2 regions of the Streptomyces sp. NPDC043738 genome follow, and region 2 is predicted to be linked to the other one. Evidence: riboswitches for the same ligand, from Rfam matches in the RefSeq annotation. Region 2 holds a riboswitch; the other holds the start of a gene.
The links. A riboswitch is a leader RNA that binds a small molecule or an ion and turns the genes downstream of it on or off. The one in region 2 is predicted to bind glycine.
Positions count from the first base shown of each region.

Region 1: linked by a shared signal. The riboswitch ahead of gcvT (glycine cleavage system aminomethyltransferase GcvT) and the one ahead of gcvP (aminomethyl-transferring glycine dehydrogenase) in region 2 are both predicted to bind glycine.

Region 1 covers NZ_JBWKCJ010000005.1:241,782-253,011, forward strand. Annotated here, with positions in the region: gene AC0680_RS10200 (ABC transporter permease) at 1-658, opposite strand, end outside; gene AC0680_RS10205 (enhanced serine sensitivity protein SseB C-terminal domain-containing protein) at 1,107-1,907, opposite strand; gene AC0680_RS10210 (enhanced serine sensitivity protein SseB) at 1,970-2,767, opposite strand; gene AC0680_RS10215 (AAA family ATPase) at 2,878-3,606, opposite strand; glycine riboswitch at 3,830-3,925, shown strand; glycine riboswitch at 3,926-4,044, shown strand; gene gcvT (glycine cleavage system aminomethyltransferase GcvT) at 4,078-5,205, shown strand; gene gcvH (glycine cleavage system protein GcvH) at 5,336-5,713, shown strand; gene glyA (serine hydroxymethyltransferase) at 5,742-7,001, shown strand; gene AC0680_RS10235 (APC family permease) at 7,243-8,895, shown strand; gene AC0680_RS10240 (L-serine ammonia-lyase) at 9,001-10,383, shown strand; gene AC0680_RS10245 (barstar family protein) at 10,971-11,230, opposite strand, start outside.
Region 2 covers NZ_JBWKCJ010000036.1:63,740-74,969, reverse strand. Annotated here, with positions in the region: gene AC0680_RS33170 (sugar phosphate nucleotidyltransferase) at 1-73, shown strand, start outside; gene AC0680_RS33165 (DUF881 domain-containing protein) at 158-1,081, shown strand; gene AC0680_RS33160 (small basic family protein) at 1,078-1,410, shown strand; gene AC0680_RS33155 (DUF881 domain-containing protein) at 1,416-2,375, shown strand; gene AC0680_RS33150 (FHA domain-containing protein) at 2,494-3,339, shown strand; gene ftsR (transcriptional regulator FtsR) at 3,357-4,106, shown strand; gene AC0680_RS33140 (bifunctional nuclease family protein) at 4,160-4,633, shown strand; gene AC0680_RS33135 (MerR family transcriptional regulator) at 4,822-5,427, shown strand; gene AC0680_RS33130 (DNA polymerase IV) at 5,494-6,966, shown strand; gene AC0680_RS33125 (PRC-barrel domain-containing protein) at 6,855-7,259, opposite strand; glycine riboswitch at 7,374-7,471, shown strand; gene gcvP (aminomethyl-transferring glycine dehydrogenase) at 7,661-10,546, shown strand; gene AC0680_RS33115 (DUF5999 family protein) at 10,629-10,823, opposite strand; gene AC0680_RS33110 (hypothetical protein) at 11,154-11,230, opposite strand, start outside.

The DNA of each region.
Region 1 (11,230 bases), on a different contig from region 2:
GCGACAGCGTCTGCGCACGCACGATGCGGCCCATGTACGGCCAGTTGAAGAAGCCGATCACGAAGATCAGCACCGAGATGTGCAGCGGCAGGCCGTCCAGGCCGAAGGCGCCGCCCTGCAGCGAGGCGGAGATCGCGATGGCGAACAGCAGCAGCGGGAAGGCCAGGAAGACGTCCATCATCCGGCTGATGAAGGCGTCCACCCGTCCGCGGTAGAAGCCGGCGACCACACCCAGCACGGTGCCGATGGCGACCGACAGCAGCGTCGCGCCGAACGCCACGATCAGCGACACCCAGGAGCCCTCCAGGATCCGGGCGAGCAGATCGCGGCCGAACTTCGGGTCCACGCCGAGCGGGTGGTCCCCGCTCATCCCGCCGAAGTCCCCCTTGGGAAGCGTGGTGTTGGGGTCGATCAGCGACTGGTTGGGGGTGTTGGGGTCCAGGCCGAGCAGGGCCTGGAGGGGGCGGGAGAGCGCGGCGAGGACGACGAGCAGGATGACAACGATGGCACCCGCCACCGCGACCTTGTCCCGCCGGAAGCGCAGCCATGCGATCTGGCCGAGCGAGCGCCCTTCGATGCGCTTGCCCTCCACGCCTTTCAGCACCGCTTCCGGCTGCGCTTCGGCAGCCGCCCCGGTGGTCTCGATCGGTGCGGTCACGGTGCCCTTGACCCCTCTCGGCCGGCGGTGGCCGGCCCCTGCCCGCCGCAAAAGCGGCCTGATTCACATCACTGGTGCAATTCGGTGCAAGTACTGCGGGCATCGCGGAACTTCACACAGTGGAAGTCGGAGATTCACGCGACGCCCTACGGGATGACGCTCGATGACGCTCGTACAAAGGACCGAGGCCCTCGGTGTTTCCGGAGTCTTCATCCCCTTCGCGATCAGTCACCAGCCCTGACCGGGAAAGGATGCGCAACTGTGATGTGCTCCACGGCTTTCCGTTATACGGACGCACGTTCGGGCTGAGCGGAGCGAATGTCCACGGGAGCGGACCTCAACCGTGAGGAATACGGGGCGAATTCACCCCGGAACCGACACCTCGACGACACTCTCCGTCACCGGAGGGCATCGCCGAGGAACTCCGGCCGGGCGGCCGGCGGGTGGGTCAGTAAGGGCGCGGGTAGCCGTAGCCGTACGAGGGCGCGGGGGCCGGCTGACCCTGCGGCTGAACGTAGCCGTCCCGGTCGAAGAACGGCCGCGCACAGGCCCGCATCCACATCGCGACCGGGTCGTAGTCGTCGTTCATCGCGACCGTGGAGACCGGCAGTCCGTCCGGAACCGCACCGATCGACTGCTGGATCATCAACCGGGCCGAATCCACCGCTTGTTGGCCGGTGTCGTACAGATCCAGCCCGACCGCCAGATACGGGGCACCGAGCGCGGGCTGCACCCAGGCCCGGCGCAACGACCGCACGGCGGGGGTGCGGTGGGCGTTCTGGGCCAGCAGGGCGTAGAACTGCGGGATGTCGATGACCGGCTCGGAGATCCGCAGCGGGCCGGCCGGCAGCCGGTCGAGGCCGCCGGCGATGCGGCGCAGGTCCAGCCAGGGGATGCCGACACCGCCACCGGGGGCGTGCGGGTTCAGCCACAGGCCCCAGCGGTCCGGGAAGAGCGCGCCGGCGATCTCCAGGCCGCCGACGACCTCGTGGTCGCGGTTCCAGCCGGAGGCGGCGAGTTCGGGCGCGGAGGTCACGCACGGCGCGTAGCCGAGGCCGTCGACCTCCATGTTTCCGTACTGCGCGTCGGGGGAGCCGGCCCGGCCGTGCCACAGCAGCATCCAGACCTGGCCCGCGGCGAGCGCCTGCAGCAGCGCCTCATAGGCGTCGTAACGGCCGGGCGAGACCTGCTGGAGCAGCTGCTCCAGCGCTCCGGCCGCCGCCGGCCCCTGATGCGCACCCGCGCTCACGTGGTCCGTCCCTTCATCTCGGCAGGGCACGTGTGGGTGCGCCCGCGCGTCATCCAACCAGCTTACGAGTGGTCGCGAGAGTAGAAGGGCCGCACGCGCTCCAGCATCCAGTCGGCGACCGGGTCGCCGTGGGCGAGATCGAGCATCACCAACTGCACCGGCCAGGGCACCGGGACCGCGCCGAGCGCACGTCCCAGGGCCGCCAGGACCGTCTCGCGGGCGGTGCCGTCGTGCAGCGCGGCAGGGTCCACGGCGAGCTGAACACCGACGAACAGTGTGGGCGTGTCGCCCTCGACACTAGCCAGGGCACGCCGGGCAGTCAGGACAATTCCGGCACCGGAGAACTCCAGCCCGGCGCCGGCCAGGAAGTCCACCGGCTCCTCCTGCCAGTCCGGCTCGAAGAGCCGCACCCGCCCGCCGCTGGGCAGCCCCTCGACCCCGTGGCGGCCCTGCCGGCACAGCTCGGCCACCGCGGGCGGCGGCAGCGGGACCCCGACCGTGCCGTCCGGGTTGACCGCGATCCCGATCCTCGGCGGCAGCCCGCGGGCGAACTCCCCGGCCGGGGCGACGGTGAAGGACATGTGCGAGCCGACCACCCGCAGGAACTCCTGCTCGGAGCTGTAGACCGGGACATGGGCCACCCCGCCGATCTCGACGGTGGGCAGGTCCAGGCCGCGGGCACCCGGGCCCGCGCTCTCCGGGCCCCCGCCGTTGGGCAGCGGCACCCACACCCGGCTGCGCCCCAGGACCTCGACGATCCGGCCGCCGGCGCCCGGATGCCCGACCGACGCGGCGAGCACCTCCTCGAGCTCGTTCGCCGGCCACGCCAGCTGCGGTATCCCCTGCTCCGGAAGACTCATCTGTACCCACCCGTTCCGACCACGCCAATCGCCCAACGACCCTAGACGAGAAAACCCGCAGGCGGTTCATACGGGGGCGGGGTACGGCACACCCGGAATCCGCAGTCCGCTCAGTGGAAGGCGACCGTCTTCAGTGCGCTCGCCGCCCGCCGGTCCAGCAGGACCACCGAGCTGAACCCCTTCGGCGGCCCGGCCGTCTCCGCCGCGGCGACCAGCCGGCCCACCGCCCTGCGGTGCCGCGCGAAGGCGTACCCCGACACCCCGCGCCCGCGCGCCTCCTGGCCGGACCGCGCCACCTCCGGCGGCACGTCGAGCAGCACCAGATGCAGCCCGCGCCCGCCGCGCGCCGCCGACCGGGCGACCCAGCGGCGCACCCAGGCCAGCGTTCCGCAGTCGTGCACCACCACGCTGTCCCCCGACGCGAGCGCACGGCCCAGCGCGAGATAGTGCGCGGCCCGCACCAGCGGGCGGTACAGCCCGTACGGCAGCCGGCGCAGCCTGCCGCGCCCCCAGCGCTCGCGGACGTCCTGCGAATCGATGCGGTGCACCACGGGGCCGCGGCCGTCCGACGACGGCACCACCCGGTGCATCAGAGTGCTCTTTCCGCTGCCCGGCAGCCCGGAGACCACCACCAGGTCACCGGCGGCGAACCGCAGCTCCGCAGTGCCGCGGGCGCGCTTCCGGCCGCGCAGGTCCCTCACCCGAGTACCGCGCCCCGGCCGGACGACGGACCGCGCCGCGCGCCGGGCCGGGGGCCCGGCGGCGGGTGCCGCCACCGGCGCGCCCGGGGGCACGACCCCTGAAGTGGCCGCGAATGCCGCTTCCCTCTGCACCGTGATCGCCCTCCCCGTCCAGTTCCGGTCCGAGTCCGTCCCTTACCCGCAGAGTGTCAAGAAAAGGTAATGCCCATCAAGGCGATTGTCCGATCTGTCGGCGTGGCGGGCCCGGTCCTGGACGGGGCGGCGACCGGGGCTCCTCGATCCGGCGTTCCCGTGTAATGATGTGGCCGCCACGTGCACGTCCGAAGCTCATCCGTGCACCGCCAACTCCATACCGGCCGCTTGAATCCGCGCGGGAGAGTCCCCGGCCGCCACGGCGGGGCGCCGAAGGAGCAAGTCCTCCCTTGAATCTCTCAGGCCCCTATACCGCGCGGGCGAGGCAGATCTGAAAAGCGAGCCACTGCCCGGTTGCACGGGGCGGCTCCACCCAAGGTGCAAACCGGGTCCGTTCGCGGGATCCCGGTGAACCTCTCAGGTTCCGATGACAGATGGGGAGAACGTCTTGTCACCCATGCCTGGGAGCCCAGAACCATGACAGATGCCCCCCGCCGCACCGCGCTGGACGCCACCCACCGCGCGCTCGGCGCGACCATGACCGACTTCGCCGGCTGGGACATGCCGCTGCGCTACGGCAGTGAGCGCGACGAACACGTCGCCGTCCGCACCCGCGCCGGTCTCTTCGACCTCTCCCACATGGGTGAGATCACCGTCACCGGCCCGCAGGCCGCCGACCTCCTGGACTACGCGCTGGTCGGCAACATCGGCGGCGTCAGTACCGGCCGCGCCCGCTACACCATGATCTGCGAGGACGGCGGCGGCATCCTGGACGACCTGATCGTCTACCGGCTCGCCGACCAGGAGTACATGGTCGTCGCCAACGCCTCCAACGCCCAGGTGGTGCTGGACGCGCTGAGTGCGCGAGCGGGCGGCTTCGACGCCGCGATCCGCGACGACCGGGACGCCTACGCGCTGCTCGCCGTGCAGGGACCGGAGTCCCCGGGGATCCTCAAGTCGCTGACCGACGCCGATCTGGACGGACTGAAGTACTACGCCGGTCTGCCCGGCACGGTCGCCGGCGTCGACGCGCTGATCGCCCGTACGGGATACACCGGCGAGGACGGCTTCGAGCTGTTCGTGCGGCCGGCGGACGCGGTGGCCCTGTGGGAGGCGCTGGCCGCGGCCGGCAAGGACGCCGGCCTGGTGCCCTGCGGTCTGTCCTGCCGCGACACGCTGCGCCTGGAGGCGGGCATGCCGCTGTACGGGCACGAGCTGACCACCGCCACCACGCCGTTCGACGCGGGCCTGGGCCGGGTCGTGAAGTTCGAGAAGACCACCAACAACGGCGACTTCGTGGGCCGCGCCGCGCTGGCGGCGGCCGCCGAGCGCGCCGAGACCGACCCGCCGCGCAAGCTGGTCGGCCTGATCGCCGAGGGCCGCCGGGTTCCGCGCGCCGGATACCCGGTCGTCACGGCCGACGGCACGGTCATCGGCGAGGTCACCTCCGGGGCCCCCTCCCCCACCCTCGGCAAGCCGATCGCCATCGCCTACGTCGACGCCGCCTACGCCACACCGGGCACCGAGGGTGTCTGCGTGGACATCCGTGGAAGCCATGAGCCGTACGAGGTCACCGCGCTGCCCTTCTACAAGCGGCAGAAGTAGCGGTTCACCCCCGGCATCCCCGGCAGTGGCGCGCGCCCGCGTGTCTCACTGTGCAAGACCCTCCCCCGGACTTCGCCCGGGGAGGCGCCCCCATGCACGATCACACCCTCGCGTACAGGAGAATCGAGCCATGAGCAACCCCCAGCAGCTGCGCTACAGCAAGGAGCACGAGTGGCTGACGGACGCCGTGGAGGGCGTCTCGACGGTCGGTATCACCGAGCACGCGGCCAACGCGCTCGGCGACGTGGTCTTCGTGGAGCTTCCCGCGGTCGGCTCGACGGTCACGGCGGGCGAGTCCTGCGGTGAGCTGGAGTCGACCAAGTCCGTCAGCGATCTCTACTCGCCCGTGGACGGCGAGATCGTCGAGGTCAACGAGGATGTCGTCGGCGACCCCTCGCTGGTGAACTCCGCCCCGTTCGAGGGCGGTTGGCTGTTCAAGGTGAAGGTCAGCGGCGAGCCGGAGGACCTGCTCTCGGCCGACGAGTACACCGCCTTCGCCGCCGGCTGATCCCGGACCCCTCTCCCCAGGAAGACTCATGTCGCTTCTCAACAGCTCCCTGCACGAGCTCGACCCCGACGTCGCCGCCGCCGTCGACGCCGAGCTGCACCGCCAGCAGTCCACCCTCGAAATGATCGCGTCGGAGAACTTCGCCCCCGTCGCCGTCATGGAGGCCCAGGGCTCCGTCCTCACCAACAAGTACGCCGAGGGCTACCCCGGCCGCCGCTACTACGGCGGCTGCGAGCACGTCGACGTGGTCGAGCAGATCGCGATCGACCGCATCAAGGCCCTCTTCGGCGCCGAGGCCGCCAACGTCCAGCCGCACTCCGGCGCACAGGCCAACGCCGCCGCCATGTTCGCCCTCATCAAGCCGGGCGACACCATCCTGGGCCTCAACCTCGCCCACGGCGGCCACCTCACCCACGGCATGAAGATCAACTTCAGCGGCAAGCTGTACAACGTCGTGCCGTACCACGTCGACGAGAAGACCAACCTGGTCGACATGGAGGAGGTCGAGCGCCTCGCCAAGGAGCACCGCCCCAAGCTGATCGTGGCCGGCTGGTCCGCCTACCCGCGCCAGCTGGACTTCGCGGCCTTCCGCCGGATCGCCGACGAGGTCGGCGCGTACCTCATGGTCGACATGGCGCACTTCGCCGGCCTGGTGGCCGCGGGTCTGCACCCCAACCCGGTGCCGCACGCCCACGTCGTGACCACCACCACCCACAAGACGCTCGGCGGCCCCCGCGGCGGCGTCATCCTGTCCACCCAGGAGCTCGCCAAGAAGATCAACTCCGCGGTCTTCCCCGGCCAGCAGGGCGGTCCGCTGGAGCACGTCATCGCGGCGAAGGCGGTCTCCTTCAAGGTCGCCGCCTCCGAGGACTTCAAGGAGCGCCAGCAGCGCACCCTCGAAGGCGCCAAGATCCTCGCCGAGCGCCTCGTCCAGGACGACGTCAAGCAGCACGGTGTCTCCGTCCTGTCCGGCGGCACCGACGTCCACCTCGTCCTGGTCGACCTGCGCGACTCCGAGCTCGACGGGCAGCAGGCCGAGGACCGCCTCCACGAGGTCGGCATCACCGTCAACCGCAACGCGATCCCCAACGACCCCCGTCCGCCGATGGTCACCTCCGGCCTGCGCATCGGCACCCCGGCCCTGGCCACCCGCGGCTTCACGGCCGAGGACTTCCGCGAGGTCGCCGACATCATCGCCGAGGCCCTCAAGCCCGCCTACGACGCCGAGGCCCTCAAGGCCCGGGTCACGGCGCTCGCGGAGAAGTACCCGCTGTACCCGTCGCTGTGACGCGTCTCATGCGGTGATCCTCCGCGCCGCCGGTCACCGGCGGCGCGGAGGCCGAACGGGCCGTGAGCCCGGGGCCGTTGGTCCCGGGCTCACCGTCTGCGTGCCCGCTCTTCTCCCTCCCTTCGCGAAATCACGTGGAAAATCCGGTGATTCGCGAGAAATAAGGTGGCCCACGGCAGATGGCAGCCGCCCCTCCTCCGTGAAGGGGGCACTTCTCGACGCAGGACGGACGACACATCCCATGGACATGAGCGCGGGCGAGCGCAAGGGGCTCAGCCTCTTCGCCCTCATCATGATCGGCATAGGCTCGATCTTCGGCTCCGGCTGGCTCTTCGGCGCCGGTGCCGCCGCCCAGGTGGCGGGCCCCGCGGCGCTGGTCGCATGGGTGATCGGCGCCGTCTTCATCGGCATGATCGCGATGTCCTACGCGGAGGTCGGCTCGGCCTACCCGATCCCCGGCGGCATGGCCCGCTACGGCCATCTCTCCCACGGGCCGGTGCTCGGCTTCCTCACCGGCTGGGCCGTGTGGATCGCGGTCGCCTCGCTCATCCCGATCGAGTCGATCGCCGCCACCCAGTACATGACGTCCTGGAGCTTCGGCTGGGCGAAGGGGCTGGTCGACCCGGCCACCCATCAGCTCACCCTCTCCGGCATCTGCACGGCACTGGCGCTGACCGTCGCCCTCTGGCTGACCTGCTACTGGTCGGTCCAGCTGCTGGCCCGTGCCAACACCGTGCTCACCCTGGTCAAGTTCGCCATCCCGGTGCTCGCCGTGCTGGCCCTGATCGGTTCCGGCTTCCACACCTCGAACTTCACCTCGCAGGGCGGGTTCGCCCCGTACGGCTGGCCGGCCGTGCTCACCGCCGTCACCACCTGCGGCGTGATCTTCGCCTTCAACGGCTTCCAGGCCGTGGTCAACCTCGGCGGGGCCGCCAGGAACCCGGGCCGGGCCATCCCGATCGCCCTGGTCGGCGCGCTCGCACTGGGCCTGGTGATCTATCTGGCGCTGCAGACCGCCTATCTCGGCTCCGTACCTCCCGAGCAGCTCCAGCGGGCCGGCGGCTGGCAGGGCGTGAACCTCAGCTCGCCGTTCGCCGACCTCGCCAAGCTGCTGATGCTGCACTGGGTGGTCACGCTGCTGCAGTTCGGCGCCTTCATCTCGCCGGCCGGCTCCAACATCGCCAATGTCGCCTCGGCCGCGTACATGGTGACCAATCTCGCCGAGACCGGCTTCTTCCCCAGGAAGCTGGCGGCCGTGCACCCGCGCTACGGCACCGCACGCCCCGCGATGTGGCTCAACCTCGGCTTCTCCGTCCTGCTGCTGCTCACCGTCGGCCGCAGCTGGCAGGCGCTGGCCGGGGTGGTCTCGGCGGCCATGGTCATCTCATATCTGATCGGCCCGATCGCGGTGGGCGTCCTGCGGCGGACCGAGCCGGACCTGCCGCGCCCCTTCCGGCTCCCCGCCGCCGGGTTCCTGTGCCCGCTCACCTTCACCTTCGCCGCCTGCGCCCTGTACTGGTCGAAGTGGCCGGACACCGGCAAGGTCGCCGTGCTGACGCTGGTGTCCGTGCCGATCGCGGCGCTGGTGCTGCGGCGCAAGGGCGAGACCCGGTTGTCACGGCAGTTCGCGCCGGCCTGGTGGATGGTCCTCTTCCTGGTCTGGATGGCGGCGCTGTCGGCGCTGGGCAGCCCGGACTTCGGCGGCCGTGGCATCATCCCCGGCGGCCTGGACATCGCCCTGGTCGCGCTCTCGGCCCCGGCCTTCTACTTCTGGGCCGTACGTGCCGGGGTCGGGGCCCGGGCGGCGGGCCTGACCGGCTCGTTCTCCGCCGCCGTATCCGTTCCGACACCCACTGCTACGCCCGAGGACCAACGCCCGATGGCTTCCGTCTGACGGCACCGCGCCGGGTCCGGGTTACGCTCGACAAACGGCGCAGAAACGCACCTCCTGCCCCATTGCTCCACCGTCCACCACGAGCAGACAAGGGAGTCCGCCACCGTGGCCATCTCCGTCTTCGACCTCTTCTCCATCGGCATCGGCCCCTCCAGCTCCCACACCGTCGGCCCCATGCGCGCCGCCCGGATGTTCGTCGGACGCCTCAAGAAGGACGGCCTGCTCGCCCAGACGGTCAAGGTGCGCGCCGAACTCTTCGGCTCCCTCGGCGCCACCGGCCACGGCCACGGCACCCCCAAGGCCGTCCTCCTCGGCCTGGAGGGCCACTCCCCGCGCACCGTGGACGTGGAGAGCGCCGACGACGAGGTGGAGCGCATCCGCACCACCAAGCGGCTGCGGCTGCTGGGCGCCGAGATAGGCGGCGCGCACGAGATCGACTTCGACGAGTCGACCGAACTGATCCTGCACCGCCGCCGCGCCCTGCCGTACCACGCCAACGGCATGACCCTCTACGCCTACGACGCCGCGGGCGCCCCGCTGCTGGAGAAGACGTACTACTCGGTGGGCGGCGGCTTCGTCGTGGACGAGGACGCGGTCGGCGAGGACCGCATCAAGCTCGACGACACCGTGCTGAAGTACCCCTTCCGCACCGGCGACGAGCTGCTGCGCCTGTCCCAGGAGACCGGCCTGTCCATCTCCGCGCTGATGCTGGAGAACGAGAAGGCCTGGCGCACCGAGGAGGAGATCCGGGCCGGGCTGCTGGAGATCTGGCAGGTCATGCAGGCCTGCGTGGCTCGCGGGATGTCCCGCGAGGGCATCCTGCCCGGCGGGCTGAAGGTCCGCCGCCGGGCCGCCACCGCCGCCCGCGCACTGCGCGCCGAGGGCGATGCGCCGGCCCACGCGATGGAGTGGGTCACCCTCTACGCCATGGCCGTCAACGAGGAGAACGCCGCCGGCGGCCGGGTCGTGACCGCCCCCACCAACGGCGCCGCCGGCATCATCCCGGCCGTCCTGCACTACTACCTCAACTTCGTGCCCGGCGCGGACGAGGACGGCATCGTCCGCTTCCTGCTCGCCGCCGGCGCCATCGGCATGCTCTTCAAGGAGAACGCCTCCATCTCCGGCGCCGAGGTCGGCTGCCAGGGCGAGGTCGGCTCCGCCTGCTCCATGGCCGCCGGCGGCCTGGCCGAGGTCCTCGGCGGCTCGGTGGAACAGGTCGAGAACGCCGCCGAGATCGGCATGGAGCACAACCTCGGCCTGACCTGCGACCCGGTCGGCGGTCTCGTCCAGATCCCCTGCATCGAACGCAACGGCATGGCCTCGGTCAAGGCCGTCACCGCCGCCCGCATGGCCCTGCGCGGCGACGGCCGCCACCACGTCTCCCTCGACAAGGTCATCAAGACCATGAAGGACACCGGCGCCGACATGAGCGTCAAGTACAAGGAGACCGCCCGCGGCGGGCTCGCGGTGAACATCATCGAGTGCTGAGGTCGCAGCTCGCTCGTAGGCCCTGACCAGCGTGTTTTCATTTCTCAGCGCTGGCAGGGCCTTCCCCGCTCACGCAGCACAAGTTCCCTGAAACCCCCGGGAAACCCGACCTGCCACGGCCCGTCCCATGAGAGGTCCTGGATGACCGTGACGCGAGCGCCTGGGGGCATGAAACCTGCTGACCCCGACGTGCGGCGCAAAGGCCTGCGCGAATTGCTGCGAGAAGTCGGCCCTTGACAGGACGGTACTCGGAGCGGCTGCGGTACACGTCGATGGGTTCACCTTCCGGCCCTTCCCGGGCGCCGTATACATAGCCGTCCTCACCACCACGTCATGGTGCCCCCAGCAAGAATCCTTCTTCCGGGGTTTTCCGAGCGATTCTCGAACTCCCGGAAATATTGCAGACATCGAACGGCTTTGACCTCCGACATCGCGATACCCACGGCCATTGCCCACCGGCGTCTTCCCGCACACGGTGCAGCCCTCCAGCCTTCATGAGGCCGGAGGGCTGATTCAGGGACCATGGCGATCACGACGATCGCTGCAACGGATCCCGGAAAAGTACCTGGAGCAGCGACGGAGCCGGCCTACTGGAGAATCACCGTGACGCCATAGCGTTCAAGGAGTTCCACGATCTCCTCGACGTAGGAGTTCTGTCCGTCCGGGTGGTTCACGACCCCGGCCAACGACCGTCGTGCGATGTCCACGTCGTGCCAGATGAGCGTGAAGGGCGGTACCACACCGAACCCGCCGTGCAGGCAGTCGTTGAGCGCCTGCCAACCCCCACCGTAATAGCCACCGGGTCCTTGGAGTGCTTCGCCCATGGCGCAGTGCAAGCCGGGTACAT
Region 2 (11,230 bases):
AGGACCGGACGACGACTCCGCCCAGCAGCTGCTGGACGAGTGGTCGGCCGTGGTCGACAGCGCGGGCCGCTGATCCGGACCCCACCGGCGAGCCGTTGATCGGCACGCCGGTGGGGCCGTTGGGAGACTGCGCGGCCGACGTGGGACGATGTGCGGCATGTCGCAGCAGCGCCCCGATCGGAGCACCCCGAAACCGCCGGCCGCGCGCCCCGATGCGTCCATGTCGCTGCTGACCAACGTGATGGATCACAGCCTCGACGACGGGTACGCCGAGGCGGCCGCACGCAAATCCGAAGCCGGCGTGCGCGGGCTGCCGCGCACCCTGCGGGCGAAGTTGGGCCTGGCGGCCGGTCTGGTACTGGCCGCGCTCGTGGTGACCGTCGGAGCCGCGCAGGCGCGGATATCCGCACCGACGCTGGCCAAGGAGCGCGAAGAGCTGATCAACCGCATCCAGAAGGGGACCGGCGAGGCGGACAAGCAGCAGCAGCGGGTCGACGCGCTGCGGGGCGACGTCAGCAGGATGCAGCGTGAGGCGCTGAAGCAGCAGGGCGGCGGCAAGGCCGAACTGCTGGCCCTGTTGTCGGGCTCGACGCAGGTCACCGGGCCCGGCGTGAAACTCGTCGTGGACGATGCCAAGGGCGCGGAATCCGGTGGCGGCGGGCCGCGCGAGAGCAGTGGTTTCTCCGACACCGGGCGGGTACGCGACAGGGACATGCAGCGCGTGGTCAACGGCCTGTGGGAGTCCGGTGCGGAGGCCATCTCCGTCAATGGGCAGCGGCTTACGTCACTCTCGGCGATCAGAGCTGCGGGAGACGCCATACTGGTCGACAACAAGCCACTGGTGCCGCCCTATACGGTGCTGGCGGTGGGGGACGGGCAGCGGCTGAGCACCGCGTTCCAGGACAGCGCCGATGGCCAGTACCTGCATGTGCTGCAGGAGAACTACGGCGTTCGCACCAGGATTTCCGCGGAGAGTGAGGTCACACTGCCGCCCGCGCCCAGTTTGATCGTACGTACCGCAAAGCCGCAGGCCGGTGCCGCCAGGTCGGGCGGAGCCGACACAGGGAAGGGCACATCGTGATCGCCGTACTGGGCCTCATCGTGGGAGTCGTGGTCGGACTCGTCGTCCGACCCGTGGTGCCGACGGTGGTCGAGCCCTACTTGCCGATCGCTGTCGTCGCGGCGCTGGACGCCGTGTTCGGCGGTCTGCGCGCGATGCTGGACGGCATCTTCGACGACAAGGTCTTCGTGGTCTCCTTCCTGTCGAACGTCGTCGTCGCCGCGCTGATCGTCTTCCTCGGCGACAAGTTGGGCGTCGGCGCCCAACTCTCCACCGGCGTCGTGGTGGTGCTGGGCATCCGGATCTTCTCCAACGCCGCGGCGATCCGCCGGCACGTCTTCAGGGCGTGAGACGGATGGCAACGGACGAGACCCCGGAGCCGGGGAAGCAGCCCGAGCGACCGGAGCCCGAGCAGGAGCGCAGCCCGGTGGGGCGGCGGCCGATGCCGCCCGAGAGCCAAGGAGCCGCTGAGCGGAACGCGTCCGCCGACGGGGACGAAACCCGGGAAACGGACAGTGCTGGACAGAAGTCGAGTAAAGCGGCAGACTCCTCGACTCCTGACGCGGTGAGCGGTGGCGGAGAAGGAGAGCGCCCGAAGACCGGCCGGGAGCGACTCGCGGCGAGCCTGTGGCCGCCGCGGTTGACCCGTGCCCAACTGATCGTTGCGCTGCTCCTGTTCATTCTCGGCCTGGGTCTGGCGATTCAGGTACGTTCCACAAGTGACAGCAGTGCGCTGCGGGGTGCGCGCCAGGAGGATTTGGTGCGCATTCTGGACGAGCTGGACAATCGCTCCCAGCGGTTGACGGACGAACAGCGGCGCCTGGAAGGGCAGAAGACCGAGCTGGAGAACAGTTCGGACCAGGCCGAGGAGGCCCGTAAGCAGACCGTGGAGAAGGAACAGCAGCTGGGTGTGCTGGCCGGGACCGTCGCGGCGCAGGGGCCCGGCATCAACCTGACCATCGACGACCCGACGCACTCCGTCGAGGCGGACAAGCTGCTGGACACCATCCAGGAGCTGCGGGCGGCCGGCGCCGAGGCCATCCAGGTCAATTCGGTACGGGTCGTCGCGGACACCTACCTCTCGGACATCCGGGGCGGGGTGCAGATCGACGGCGAGCGCGTCACGCAGCCGTACCGCTTCAAGGTCATCGGCAAGCCGGAGGACCTGGAGCCGGCGCTGAACATCCCCGGCGGAGTGGTGCAGACGCTGGAAAAGGAGCAGGCCAAGGTGTCTGTGACCCGTCGGGGGAAGATCATTGTGGATGCCTTGCGAGAGGCGAAGCGGCCTGACTACGCTCGGTCGTCATCGCAGTGAGGTGTGCAGGTATGTCGAGTGCCCGGCGAGGGCATGAGGTAGCGGGGGGTCGACGCACCGTGCGTGTGGTGTGTGGTGGAAACTGTCTGGAGGCCACGGACGTTCACAGGATGTCCGGTTGGGTCGGTGTGTGCATCGAGGGTTCGTCCTGCCCCACGGGCGGGTCTGTTTCGTTCAAGGGGAATCGCCCGTGAAGTTGTTTGGAAAGCTGTTCGGCAAGAGCGCGCGCCAGGAGGGCGGCAGCGGCTCCGCGCGGCACCGCGCTCCGCGCCAGCCCGAAAGTGGTGAGCCGGCGGAGCGTCCGCTCTTCCGTGACGAGGTCGGCGGTCCGTCCGGGGGGCACGGCGCGGGTTCTGTTGACCCCTCCGGGGCCGCCCGCATAGGTTCCGAGGAACCATCGGCCTCACGCACGGGTGGAGGGTCGGCCTTGCCGGTATGTACGAGGTGTGGGCACCGGAACGCCGAGGCGAGCCGGTTCTGCTCCAACTGCGGTGCGCCGCTGCGCCCGGGTGCCCAGGCCGAGCGGGCGTCCGAGACGACGTCCACGATCTCCATTTCGGGGCTGGAGGCCTACGACTCGGAGACGACGGGCCAGAACCTGGTCCCGTCGCTGTCCCCGGAGGCCCAGGCCGCGGTCGAAGCCCTTCCGCTGGGTTCGGCGCTGCTGATCGTCCGCCGGGGTCCGAATTCGGGCAGCCGCTTCCTGCTGGACAGCGAGCTGACGACGGCGGGCCGGCATCCGCAGGGCGACATCTTCCTCGACGATGTGACGGTCTCGCGTCGGCATGTGGAGTTCCGCCGCGGTGCGGACGGCGTCTTCACGGTCGCCGACGTCGGCAGCCTGAACGGCACGTACGTCAATCGTGAGCCGATCGACTCGGTCGCGCTCGCCAACGGCGACGAGGTCCAGATCGGCAAGTACCGCATGGTCTTCTACGCGAGCCAGCGGGGCGCCGGGATCTGACCGGTCAGGGAAGGCATATGCGCGATACGCCGAAGGGCGGTGCCGGTTCCGCCGGCACCGCCTCCTCGGGCGCCAAGCCGGTGAGCATCGGCACGGTGCTCAATGTGCTGCGCGAGGAGTTTCCCGAGGTCACCATCTCTAAGATTCGCTTCTTGGAGGCCGAGGGGCTCGTCGAGCCGAAGCGCACGCCTTCCGGATACCGGAAATTCACGCCGGCCGACGTCGATCGGCTGGCGAGCGTCCTGCGGATGCAGCGGGACCACTATCTGCCCCTGAAGGTCATCCGGGAGCATCTGGACGCTCTGGAGCGCGGTGAGCAGGTGCGGCTGCCGGCTCCGGCCGCGCCCTCGCGGGACCTGGTCGAGGGCGTCTCCTGCCAGGGCGAGGACCATCCGACCGCTGCCCGGATCGGCCGGGCCGAGCTGCTGGCCGCCGCGGCGGTGGACGAGGCGGTGCTCGCCGACTGGGAGTCGTACGGACTCATCGTCCCCCATGCGGACGGCGGATACGACATCGAGGCCGTCACCGTGGCCAAACTCGTCGCGGACCTGGGTCGTTTCGGCCTGGAGCCGCGGCATCTGCGTGCCGTGAAGGCGGCCGCCGAGCGCGAGGCCAGCCTGGTCGAACAGGTCGTTGCACCCCTTCGGCGGCACCGTAATCCACAGACCAGGGCTCATGCGGAGGCCACCGCGAGAGAGCTGGCGACGCTCTCCGTACGGCTCCATGCGGCGCTGGTGCAGAGCGCTCTTCGCGTCCGGTTGCCATGAGCAAAAGAGTGCTCGACTACCCAAACCTGCCGGGCACGTCCTAGGGTTGCTGTGTGAACGAGCTCGACGTCGTGGGTGTCCGGGTGGAAATGCCTTCCAGCCAACCGATCGTGCTCCTGCGGGAGGTGGGAGGCGACCGTTACTTGCCCATTTGGATCGGGCCAGGGGAGGCCACCGCCATCGCCTTCGCCCAGCAGGGCATGGTCCCTGCCAGGCCGCTGACGCACGACCTTTTCAAGGACGTGCTCGAAGCGGTGGGCCAGGAGCTGACCCAGGTCCGGATCACGGACCTGCGCGAGGGGGTTTTCTATGCCGAACTGGTCTTCGCCAGCGGGGTCGAGGTCAGTGCCCGCCCGTCCGACGCCATAGCGCTGGCACTGCGCACCGGAACGCCGATCTTCGGCACGGACGGTGTGCTGGACGACGCGGGGATCGCCATCCCGGACGAGCAGGAGGACGAGGTGGAGAAGTTCCGCGAGTTCCTCGACCAGATCTCGCCCGAGGACTTCGGCACCAACAGCCAGTGACGCCGGCCGGGTGAAGGGGCTGATTCCGGCCAAACTATTTAGCCATTCCCCGCGCGAGGTCACGAGAAACCACTCGTAGGGTGATTATCACTCGGCGTGGCGAGCGCGGCGATCGTTGACGCACCCCGAGTGACTGCATACCGTCGATATGGCAGGTCCCGTCCGGGACGTGGAGGACGGAGGGCGGCGTGGCAATCACCGGCGACGGTATGGCGGCGGAAGGGGCGTTGCCGCTCCACTCGGGCGCGGCCGCGAACCATGCCCCGGCACCGGCCGCGGCGGTGTCGGGGGACTGCGAGGCGCAGAACATCGGCTATCGCGGCCCGACCGCATGTGCGGCAGCGGGCATCACCTACCGGCAGCTCGACTACTGGGCGCGTACGGGCCTGGTGGAGCCGAGCATCCGGCCCGCGTACGGCTCCGGCACCCAGCGGCTCTACAGCTTCCGGGACGTCGTCGTCCTGAAGATCGTCAAGCGGCTGCTGGACACCGGGGTGTCGCTGCAGAACATCCGCACCGCCGTGCAGCACCTGCGCGCGCGGGGGCTGGCGGATCTGACGCGGATGACGCTGATGAGCGATGGCGCGACGGTCTACGAGTGCACCTCGCCCGATCAGGTCGTCGATCTGCTCCAGGGCGGCCAGGGCGTCTTCGGCATCGCGGTGGGCGTGGTGTGGCGGGACGTGGAGGGTGCGCTGTCACAGCTCCACGGAGAGCGCGTGGACACCGGCGAGACGCTGATGGGGAAGAACCCGCACGACGAGCTGGCGCGGCGGCGCAACAGGGCCGGCTGAGCCCCGTCCGGCGGCCCCGGCCCGGCATCGGGTCGATTGTCAGTGCCATGCGGCAGCATCGGACGTGTGAGACCCGCGCCGACGATTCTGCATCTGGACATGGATGCGTTCTACGCGGCCGCCGAGCAGGCGGCCAAGCCCAGCCTGCGCGGTAAGCCCGTGGTGGTCGGCGGGATCGGGCCGCGGGGTGTGGTCGCCACGGCGTCGTACGAGGCCCGGATCTTCGGGGTCCGCTCCGCGATGCCCACGGCCCAGGCGCGCCGGCTGTGCCCCAACGCCGCCTATCTCAGCCCTCGCTTCGGCCTGTACCGCCAGGTGAGTGACACGGTGATGGAGCTGCTGCACGAGCTGTCACCGCTCGTCGAGCCGCTGAGCCTGGACGAGGCGTTCGTGGACCTGGAAGCGGGCGGGGTGCCGGCCGAGGCGGCCGCCGTACGCGAAGTGGGGGAGCGGCTGCGGCGCGACATCCGGACCGCGACGGGGCTGACCGGTTCGGTGGGGCTCGCGGGCGCCAAGATGCTGGCGAAGATCGCGTCCGAGGCGGCGAAGCCGGACGGCCTGGTCGTCATCGAGCCCGGTACGGAGCGGGAGCTGCTGGGCCCCATGACGGTGCGGACGCTGCCCGGGGTGGGGCCCGCGACGGCTGAGACGCTGCGGCGGGCCGGGATCCACACCGTCGCGGAGACCGCCGAGGCCGGCGAGGCGGAGCTGGTGCGGCTCCTGGGCAAGGCGCACGGCGCGGGGCTGTACGCGATGGCGCTGGGCCAGGACGACCGCCCCGTGGTGGCCGAGCGGGACGCCAAGTCCATTTCCGTCGAGGACACCTTCGAGGTCGATCTGACCGACCGGACGCGGGTGCGGACCGAGATGCTGCGGCTGGCCGACCGCTGCGTCCAGCGGCTGCGGGCGGCCGGGCGCTCCGGACGCACGGTGGTGATCAAGGTGCGGAACTACGACTTCTCGACGCTGACCCGCTCCGAGACGCTCCGCGGGCCCACCGACGACCCCTCGGTCGTACGGGAGGCCGCGGTGCGGCTGCTGGAGACCGTGGACACCACCGGCGGGGTGCGGCTGCTGGGCGTGGGGGTCAGCGGGCTGGCCGACTTCACCCAGGAGGATCTGTTCGCCCAGCTGGCGACGGAGCGGGAGGCCGGGGAGCTGGCGAGGGCGGCCGCGGAGCCGGGTGGGGAGGAGTCCGGTGGAGGGGAGCCGGAGGAGGAGCGGCCGAGGCGCTGGCATCCGGGGCTGGACGTGGTGCACGACGAGTTCGGCGCCGGATGGGTGCAGGGAAGCGGCGTGGGGAGGGTGACCGTGCGCTTCGAGACGCCGTGGTCCGCACCGGGGAGGGTGCGGACCTTTGCCGTCGAGGACCCGGCGCTGCGGCCGGGTGAGCCCTTGCCGCTCGTGGGCGGCGGGCCGGAAGGAGGTCAGTCCTCCGAGCCGGCGATCTTGCCGAAGTCCTTGTCCGGGCCGTCGGAGCCGTCTTCCTTGCCGGGGGACGCCGGACCGGGTTCCGGTGAGGAGATATCCAGCCGGTAGTGGTGGTAGAGCTGGAGCTCCTGCTCAGGGGAGAGGTGGCGGCCCACGCCGAAGTCCGGGGCGTCCTTGATCAGCTTGCGGTCGTAGGGGATGTGCAGGCCCTCACCGACCATCTTGCTGGGTTCAAGGGGGACGAACGCATCCCGGCTGAAGAGTCCGGTGCGCACGGCCGCCCACTCCGGTTCCCCCGTCGCGTCGTCGAGGTAGACCTCGTCGATCGTGCCTATTTTCGCGCCGTTCCGGTCGAACGCTTTGCGGCCGATCAGGCTCCGGGGATCGATATCGGTTTGCACAACCCCTCCAATTGGTCGCAACTGCCCTGTGACAACTACCAAACGGCACATTTCATGCCCCGGCCACTCGAAGGATCCTTCGAGTGGCGCGCTGGTAGGCTGGCCAATGGCCGCAGAACCCATGCGGGAGAGTCCTTTGTCGTTCGCGACCAGGGCGCCGAAGGAGCAAATCCTCCCCGGAATCTCTCAGGCACACGTACCGCATGGACGAGGTCACTCTGGAAAGCAGGGCGGGCCACGGACGAGCACAGCGCCGGAACCCCTCCTCACCGACGGTGAAAGCCGGGCCGCCTCGCGCGGGCCGGTGAAGCTCTCAGGTTGAGATGACAGAGGGGGAGGCCGTCCGGGCACCCGCGCCGTGGTGCCCCTCGTAGGTCGCATTGACCAGGAGGCCCCCGCAGATGACCACCACTCGCATCTCCCTGACCGAGCTCGAACAGGGCATTCCGTTCGAGCGCCGGCACATCGGCCCCGACCACGAGGCGCAGGCGAAGATGCTCGCGCACGTCGGCTTCGGGTCGCTGGACGAGCTCACGGCCACGGCCGTACCCGATGTGATCAAGAGCGCGGAGGCGCTCGGCCTGCCGCAGGGCCGCACCGAGGCCGAGGTCCTCCAGGAGCTGCGCGGCCTGGCGGAGCGCAACCAGGTGCTGGCCCCCATGATCGGCCTGGGCTACTACGGCACGTTCACCCCGCCGGTGATCCTGCGCAACGTCATGGAGAACCCGGCCTGGTACACGGCGTACACGCCCTACCAGCCGGAGATCTCGCAGGGCCGCCTGGAGGCGCTGCTGAACTTCCAGACCATGGTCGCGGAACTGACCGGACTGCCCACCTCCGGTGCCTCCCTCCTGGACGAGGGCACCGCCGCCGCCGAGGCGATGGCGCTCTCCCGCCGCGTCGGCAAGGTCAAGCAGGGCGTCTTCCTGGTCGATGCCGACTGCCTGCCGCAGACCGTCGCCGTGATCCAGACCCGCGCCGAGCCCACCGGCGTCGAGGTCGTCGTCGCGGACCTGTCCGACGGCATCCCCGCCGAGATCGCCGAGCGGGGCGTCTTCGGCGTGCTGCTGCAGTACCCCGGTGCCTCCGGCGCGGTGCGCGACCCCCGTGCCCTGATCGAGCAGGCCCACGGTCTCGGCGCGATCGTCACCGTGGCCGCCGATCTGCTCGCCCTGACGCTGCTGACCTCGCCCGGCGAGCTCGGCGCGGACATCGCGGTCGGCACCACCCAGCGCTTCGGCGTCCCGATGGGCTTCGGCGGGCCGCACGCCGGCTTCATGGCCGTGCGCGACCAGTTCGCCCGCAGCCTGCCCGGCCGCCTGGTGGGCGTCTCCGTCGACGCCGACGGCAACAAGGCCTACCGCCTCGCGCTGCAGACCCGCGAGCAGCACATCCGCCGCGAGAAGGCCACCAGCAACATCTGCACCGCGCAGGTGCTGCTCGCCGTCATGGCCGGGATGTACGCCGTCTACCACGGCCCCGAGGGCCTGCGGACCATCGCCCGGCGCACCCACCGCTACGCCGCCGTCCTCGCCGAGGGCCTGCGGGCGGGCGGTGTGGAGATCGTGCACGGTGCGTACTTCGACACCCTGACCGCGCGGGTGCCCGGCCGGGCCGCCGAGGTCGTCGCCGCCGCCCGCGAGGCCGGCGTCAACCTCCGCCAGGTCGACGCCGACCTGGTCGGCATCGCCTGCGACGAGACCACCGGACGCGCGCAGCTGGCCGGCGTCTGGGGCGCCTTCGGCGTGCAGGGCGACGTCGAGCAGCTGGACACGACGGCCGCTGAAGCGCTGCCGCGGGAGCTGCTGCGCACGGACGACTACCTCACCCACCCGGTCTTCCACCAGCACCGCTCCGAGACCGCGATGCTGCGCTACCTGCGCACCCTCGCCGACAAGGACTACGCGCTGGACCGCGGCATGATCCCGCTCGGCTCCTGCACGATGAAGCTGAACGCCACCACCGAGATGGAGCCGGTCACCTGGCCCGCGTTCGGCCAGCTGCACCCGTTCGCGCCGGCCGACCAGGCCCAGGGCTATCTGACGCTGATCCAGGAGCTGGAGGAGCGACTGGCCACGGTCACCGGCTACGACAAGGTCTCCATCCAGCCGAACGCCGGCTCGCAGGGCGAGCTGGCCGGCCTGCTGGCCGTACGCGCCTACCACCGCGCCAACGGGGACGAGCAGCGCACGGTCTGCCTGATCCCGTCCTCGGCGCACGGCACCAACGCCGCCAGCGCCGTCATGGCGGGCATGAAGGTCGTCGTCGTCAAGACCGGTGAGGACGGCGAGGTCGACACCGACGATCTGCACGCCAAGATCGACAAGCACCGTGACGAGCTCGCGGTCCTGATGGTCACCTACCCCTCCACGCACGGCGTCTTCGAGGAGCACATCACCCAGATCTGCGGCGCGGTGCACGACGCCGGCGGTCAGGTCTACGTCGACGGCGCCAACCTCAACGCGCTGGTCGGACTCGCCGAGCCCGGCAAGTTCGGCGGCGACGTCTCGCACCTGAACCTGCACAAGACCTTCTGCATCCCGCACGGCGGCGGCGGCCCCGGTGTCGGCCCGGTCGCCGTACGCGCCCACCTGGCGCCGTACCTGCCCAACCACCCGCTGCAGCCCACCGCGGGCCCCGAGACGGGCGTCGGGCCGATCTCCGCGGCTCCCTGGGGCTCGGCGGGCATCCTGCCGATCTCCTGGGCGTACGTCCGCCTCATGGGCGGCGAGGGCCTCAAGCGCGCCACCCAGGTCGCGGTCCTGAGCGCGAACTACATCGCCAAGCGCCTGGAGCCGCACTACCCGGTGCTCTACACCGGCCCCGGCGGCCTGGTGGCGCACGAGTGCATCATCGACGTCCGGCCGCTGACCAAGGCGACCGGCGTGAGCATCGACGATGTCGCCAAGCGGCTGATCGACTACGGCTTCCACGCACCGACGATGTCCTTCCCGGTGGCCGGCACGCTGATGATCGAGCCGACCGAGAGCGAGGACCTCGACGAGCTGGACCGGTTCTGCGACGCGATGATCGCCATCCGCGCGGAGATCGAGAAGGTCGGCTCGGGGGAGTGGGACAAGGACGACAACCCGCTGCGCAACGCCCCGCACACCGCGGCCGCGCTCGGCGGCGACTGGACCCACGCCTACAGCCGTGAGGAGGCCGTCTTCCCGGCGGGCGTCACGGCGGCGGAGAAGTACTGGCCGCCGGTGCGCCGTATCGACGGTGCCTTCGGCGACCGCAACCTCGTCTGCTCCTGCCCCCCGCTCGACGAGTACGACAACTGATCATCCGGCCCCATCAGGGCAACATCAAGGGCCCTCGGCAGATCTGCCGGGGGCCCTGTTGTACGTGCCGGGTGCTCGCGGGTCAGGCGGCTGCGGTGACCCGGGTGCGGTGCGGGGCGATGACCTGCCCGTCCGGCAGCAGCTCACCGGTGTCCTCGAAGAGCAGGACGCCGTTGCAGAGCAGGCTCCAGCCCTGCTCGGGGTGGTGCGCCACAAGGTGTGCGGCCTCCCGGTCGGTGGAGTCTGCTGACGGGCAAGGCGGTTGGTGCTGACACATGGAAGTTGTCTTTCGCTGCGGTGTGGTGAACGTCGTGCGGCTCGATGTGGTGGTCATGGCCGCTCCCCCGTTTCTTCGGTCGGTTCCAGTGTTGCCCTACGGACGGGATTCCGCAGGGATTTCGCAGCAGCGGTACTCACTCGGTATCGACGCGTCACCCGTGCGGGCGGTTGCTTCCAATTGCACTCGTCTCCAAGGGCGTTGGCAGTGGTATCGACGGACTAGCCCGCGCGGGTGAGCGCGGCAGCGCCCCGCGGCCGGAAGGGACGCGGGGCACGCTTTCGGTCGGCCGGCGTGCGCCGGGCGCGGATGGGCGGCCGGTGCGCCGGGTCAGGCGGGTTCGCGCAGCAGTGGGGCGGGTGTCAGACGGCGGGTGAGCCGGGGCAGCAGATCGGCGACGTGGTGCG